2 regions of the Methylobacillus flagellatus KT genome follow, and region 1 is predicted to be linked to the other one. Evidence: riboswitches for the same ligand, from Rfam matches in the RefSeq annotation. Region 1 holds a riboswitch; the other holds the start of a gene.
What was found. A riboswitch is a leader RNA that binds a small molecule or an ion and turns the genes downstream of it on or off. The one in region 1 is predicted to bind thiamine pyrophosphate.
Positions count from the first base shown of each region.

Region 2: it holds a riboswitch for thiamine pyrophosphate, as region 1 does, so the genes downstream of both, MFLA_RS09125 (3-oxoacyl-ACP reductase) here and MFLA_RS10175 (TonB-dependent siderophore receptor) in region 1, are expected to answer to the same signal.

Region 1 covers NC_007947.1:2,129,299-2,132,412, forward strand. Annotated here, with positions in the region: gene MFLA_RS10170 (SulP family inorganic anion transporter) at 1-862, shown strand, start outside; TPP riboswitch at 955-1,053, shown strand; gene MFLA_RS10175 (TonB-dependent siderophore receptor) at 1,127-3,114, shown strand, end outside.
Region 2 covers NC_007947.1:1,919,749-1,922,862, reverse strand. Annotated here, with positions in the region: gene MFLA_RS09130 (sodium:solute symporter family transporter) at 1-918, opposite strand, end outside; TPP riboswitch at 966-1,069, opposite strand; TPP riboswitch at 1,260-1,370, shown strand; gene MFLA_RS09125 (3-oxoacyl-ACP reductase) at 1,415-2,200, shown strand; gene MFLA_RS09120 (LLM class flavin-dependent oxidoreductase) at 2,389-3,114, shown strand, end outside.

The DNA of each region.
Region 1 (3,114 bases):
ACTGCTGTCAGCCGTCGTGGCGGACAATATGGCAGGAACACGCCACCAGCCGAACCAGGAGCTGATTGGACAAGGCATTGCCAATATCGCCTCGCCATTGTTTGGCGGCTTTGCCGCCACCGGCGCGCTGGCGCGTACCGCCACCAACATCCGCAACGGAGCCAACAGCCCGTTGTCCGGCATCGTACATGCCGTCACTCTGGTGTTGATCGTGGTCTTGCTGGCCCCATTGGCCGTGAATGCTCCCCTGGCGGCGCTGGCGGCCATCTTGTTCGTGGTGGCCTATAACATGAGCGAAGTCCATCGCTTCCTGCATATTGCCAGGACTGCGCCGCGGGCGGATGTCGCCGTGCTGCTGATCACTTTCCTGCTTACCGTATTCAGCGACCTGGTCATTGCCGTCAATATCGGCGTCGTACTTGCCGCACTGCTGTTCATGAAACGCATGGCGGACACGGTGAATGTGACGCAGCTGAGTGATGACGACTTGCAGCAGGAATATGGCCCGCATGCATGGCACCTGCCGCCGGGCACACTGGTATACCGCCTGGAAGGACCTTTTTTCTTTGGAGCGGCCGAGCACCTGCAGCGCCGCCTGCAAACCATAGGCGAGAACACCGACACCATCGTGCTGCGTATGGCGCGCGTGCCGATCATGGATGCTACCGGTCTGCAGGCGTTGTGGAACCTGCTGGATACATGCAAGCAACACAATATTCGACTAGTGATTGTGGAAGCCAGGCCCAATATTCTGGAGAAGCTGCGCCGCTCGGGGATTATCGGCCAGATAGGCCCGCATCATGTGCTGCCCCACCTGCACTTACTATGGCAGGAGGCACCTTCCTCGCCCTTGCCTGGTTGACACAGTCTGCGATGGTATCCAGCCCGCCCCATCCCAGGCTGTCGCTGGACATAAAAAAATTGGCGCTATCTTCATCATCTTTGTTAAGATAGCCGCCACGCTAGGGGTCCTGAAGAGCCAATCTTCTGGTGAGATATACCCTTGAACCTGAACTGGATAATGCCAGCGTAGGAAAGCGCAAAGCCACTAAGGTCCATTCTGCCTATCTGGGGCTTTTCGTCCGTTCCTGCGCGTGCCTGTCCCTAACGCGAGTGAACGCACACCATGCCTGCCTCTACTTTCCGTCCACACATCAACATGCTGGCTATCGCCTGCGTATTTTCACCGGCAGCCCAAGCCCAGGATGCCAGCAAGGCCGATCACCCATCACTACCTGAGACCGTCGTCACCTCCGCGCCTGCCGGCAGCCCGGCACGCCGCGCCAGTGTCGGCAGCTTTCCCGAAGCATCCTTGCTGGACACGCCAGCTTCCATCAACGTGATCACCCATGAGCAAATGCAGGATCGCAGCATACGCTCCGCCACTGATGCGGTGAAATGGGATGCCAGCGTACAGAACTCCTACAATGCGGTCGGGCTGGCAGACTGGTTTGCCATCCGTGGATTTGTGCTTAATCAAGGCGCCAACTACCGCAAGGATGGCATGGTGATTCTTGCGCAAGCCATGGTGCCCATGGAAAACAAGGAGCGCATCGAGATTCTCAAGGGCCTTGCAGGAATGCAGGCAGGGATTGCTTCATCAGGCGGTATAATCAACTATGTGACCAAGCGCCCTACCGACGTCCCATTGCGTTCGGCAACATTCGAAGTTCGCGAACGCGGTACGGTATACGGCGCCGTCGACCTGAGTGGCCGCTCAGAAGATGGTATCTTCGGTTATCGCATCAATGCCGCAGCGGAAGACATCAAATCTTATGTCGATGGCTCGACCGGCAACCGCAACTTCATTTCTGGGGCATTCGATTTTCACCTCAGTCCCCGGGCATTGCTGCAGCTTGATCTCGACTACCAGCACAAGTCACAGCTGACCGTGCCGGGATTTCAGCTGCTGGGGCCGGAGCAAAGAATCCCGACCGGTGTCAGTGCCAAACAAATGCTCAACGATCAATCCTGGAGCCGGCCAGTGGTGGATGATAGCTACAATATCGGGCTGAAGTTCAATTATGAGTTGAATGACCACTGGCATACCACCCTGCAGGCCAACCAATCGACCCTGCATCGCGATGATGCCGTGACCTTGCCTTCAGGCTGCCAGACGCAAGGACTGATAGTCGGTTTCTGCAGCGACGGCAGCTATTCGATGTATGACTTGCGCCGCAAGAACGACAAGCGCTCGATCACCGCCACCCAGGCTCTGCTGCAAGGCAACTTCACGACAGCCAGCGTACACCATGAGCTCATTGCCGGCCTGTCGACGCTGAACCGTCGCGATCATTTTGCCGACTATGTGTACAACTATGTGGGTGAAAGCAATATCTACGCGCCCGTCTACTATGACAACTTCCCACTTGCCGACGTCAACCCCGTGCGTTTGCGTCGTAAGGATGAAGAGCGCGCACTGTTCGTGCAGGATGTAATGTCCCTGACCAACCAGCTCAAGCTGCATGCCGGCGTGCGTTATGTACAGTTCAAGCGTGATCAGTTCAACTCATCAGGGGTGTTGACGCACCGCACGGATGACGATTTTGTCTTGCCCAACCTCGCGCTGGTTTACAAGCTGCAGCCGGAACTGGCGGTGTATGGTGCCTACTCACAAGGCCTGGAGCCAGGCGGTACGGCACCCACAGGCACGACTAACGCAGAAGTCATCATGGATCCCAACAAGTCCAGGCAAGTCGAGTTCGGCGTGAAAGCGGAAGTGACACCGAGCGTCAGTGTATCTGCCGCCGTATTCGAGATCAAGCGCAAGAATGAATATGTGGATGCCACACCCACCTACGTCGTCAATGGCACGCAGGTCAACCGTGGCCTTGAATTTGCCGCCCAAGGACGCGTCACTCGCAACTGGGCGCTGAGCGCCAGCGTCACCGCCTTGCAGGCAAGGGCCGAAGGCACGGGCGATGACCGTATCGAAGACAAACAAGCCGGCAATGTACCGAGGTTCAGGTCTGCGCTGTACAGCGAATATACCTGGCCTGGCTTGCCTGCGCTCAAGCTGAACGCGGCATGGATTTATTCAAGTAGCAAGGCCTTCGCGCCAAGCAACGAGATTGCGGCATTGAACAGAAAAGTGGAGGGCTACCATGTCCTGAA
Region 2 (3,114 bases), 210 kb from region 1:
CATGATCACGCTGAACAACGCCACTGAGCTGTCGCCGTCCGGTGTCATTGCCATGAAGGCCAGTCCGAACAAGCCCATGATGAAGATGAAGGGCACGACGAGAATGCCGCCGAGCAGGAAGCCGTTGCGCATGGTAGGGATGTCCTTGGCGGAGTAGATGCGCTGCCAGTTGCCTTGGTGGAAGATGCCGGTGAGCAGGATGGCGACAAAGAAGGTGAGCCCGGCCTTGATGCCGCCGATATCCTCCAGGTCGATCAACTGCGGCGCGGTGTGCTGCAGCTTTTCCGCGATCGGGGCAATGCCGCCGGTCGCCTGCCATCCGATGAAGACCAGCGCGGCCAACAGCGGGATGATGATGACGATCTGCACCTTGTCGGTGAAGATGGAGGCACGGAGGCCGCCGTAGGTGGTGTAGAGCAGCGTGAAGCCGAGCACGATGGCAGCAGTGGCCCAGAGCGGCACCGGCGCGAGCAGCGTGACCATCTTGGCGATGGCGGTGATCTCGGCGCTCATGGCGATGAACAGGTAGAACAGCATGATGGTCAGCGCAAGCAGGTACATGGGCTTGCCGTAGCGGGCGATGAGGAATTCAGTCAGCGAGTGACCGCTGGGCATCAGCTCGCGCATGCGCTTGCCGAGCGGGATCATGGCAAGTCGGGGCGACATGGCGCCAATAGCATAGCCGATCACGGCAGTCAGGCCGCCCCAGGTCGCTGCCTGCGCAGGCGAGAACAATATCCATGCGCCCAGCGACGAGGCCAGCAGGGTCATGATACTGGCCAGCGTACCCTGGCTATTACGCGCGACGATGTATTCCTCAAGATTGCCGCGGAACCTGCGTGAATAAGCTATGCCAGCGATGGCGAAAATGGCGGCGAAAAAGACCAGCCAGGTGAAAACGGCTTGTGTACTGAGCATTGCGTGGTGACTCCTGGTAATCGGCGAACGACAAGGAGCACGCACATCGAATGCGTTGTTTCCTTCCTTTCGCCAGCATGGTCTGGATCAAGTATTAAGGGTCATGACGGTTGTCATTTCTCAGCCGCAAGCGGCTCCCCTAGGTTAGGTCTGGAATTATAGCGATATTCTTCCAGTGTGCGATGAAGACATGCGGATAATTCATGTTTCATGGTATGGTTCGGCCTCAGAGTGGCTAAATAAAACTCAGCCAAGCGATCCTGACTGGGCGCTCTGCCGCAGACCGTACAAATAGTACGGCAAGGCAGAGCACAACAACGTCAGGAGAGTTTTGTTAGCCACTCTTCGGCACGGGGTGCCTTGTTTGAATGATTCAATTCAGTCAGGGCTGAGAACACACCCGTATACCTGATCCAGATCATACTGGCGGAGGAATGCCTGTCGCAGTTTGCGCTGCCATGTATTCCCTTGCCATGGACCATTGCAAAGGAATTACATGGGCAATCCATCTTCATCGCTACTCCCGATTCAAGAACAACTCGTGCTCGTCACCGGCGCAGGCCGTGGGCTGGGGCGGCATATCGCTCGCGCCTTCCTTGGTCAGGGGGCAAGTGTGGTCGTCAACTATCTTCACAGTGCGGAAGCCGCCGAGGCCTTGGCAGATGAAGCGCCGGGGCGGGCCTTGGCGATCCGGGCGGACGTGAGTGATGCCGTTGCCGTGCGGGCGATGGTGGAGCAGGCGCAGGCGCATTTCGGCAAGACCGTAACCACCATCGTGAACAACGCCCTGCCTGACTTCAAGTTCAACGGCGATGCGCGGTCGCATGCGCATGAGCTGGCATGGGAAGAGTTGCAGCAGCAATTTGAGGGTGTGGTGCGCGGTGCCCTTAATACCGTCCAGGCCTGTTTGCCTGGCATGCGTGCGCAGGGCGGCGGCCGGGTGATCAATATCGGCACCAACCTGTTCCAGAACCCGGTAGTGCCTTACCATGATTACACCGCCGCCAAGGCAGCGCTGCTTTCCCTCACGCGCACCCTGGCGCAGGATCTGGGGCCTGATGGCATCACGGTCAACATGGTGTCGGGCGGCCTGCTGCGCACGACTGACGCCTCTGCTGCCACACCGGATGCCGTATTTGACCTGATTGCCGCGAGCACACCCTTGCGCCGCGTTACTACGCCGGAAGAGTTCGCCGACGCGGTGCTGTTCTTCGCTTCGCCCTGGTCGCGCGCGGTGACGGGGCAGAACCTGGTGGTGGATGGCGGGCTGGTCAAGAATTAGGATGGCTGACGCCATTTTTCTGGCGTTGTTGCCCAGCTCTGGCGTTATTTCTTGCGCTGCCTGCGGCAAGTCGTCTAGCCAGGATCGCTGCTAAGCTTTTTTCCAGCCATTCTTGCTCGCGTCAATATGCTATCCGCTGACTCAGCGCCTGTCATGATCGAATTCACTAAAGAGGCTTTTGTTCTGCCATGATGCACATCAACTTGTTCCTGTTCGGCTGCGGCCACCACAATGCGGCCTGGCGCCACCCGGATTCCCAGGTCGAGCGGCTTGGTGATATCCGCTATTACGAGGAAATGGCGCAGCTGGCCGAGCGTGGCAAGCTGGACGCCGTGTTCTTTGCCGACGGCCATGCCACCAACAACATCACCGATGGTCCACGCTGGTTTCTCGAACCGGTGACCATGCTTACGGCCATCAGCCGCGCCACCCGGCACATCGGCTTGGTGAGCACGATTTCCAGCACCTTCTTCACACCATTCCATGCCGCACGGCTGATGGCTTCGCTTGACCATATTTCCGGTGGGCGCGCGGGCTGGAACGTGGTGACGTCCATGTTCGACGTCGAGGCCCGAAATCACGGCTATGAAGCCATGCCTGGCCATGCTGAGCGCTATGCCCGGGCAGAAGAGTTCATCCAGGCGGTGCTGCAGTTGTGGGATAGCTGGGACGATGGTGCGCTGCTCAACGACCGCGCTGGCGATTACGTCGACGAAAGCCGGGTGCGCCAGATCAACCACCGGGGCAAGCATTTTCTCGTCGACGGGCCGTTGACCGTGCCGCGCCCGCCGCAGGGACATCCCGTGCTGTTCCAGGCCGGCGCTTCCGAGCATGGTCGCGCGCTGGCGGCAAAACACGCTGAGGCGATCTATGCGGTGGCCTACGACCTGCCATCGGCCCAGGCCTATTACCGT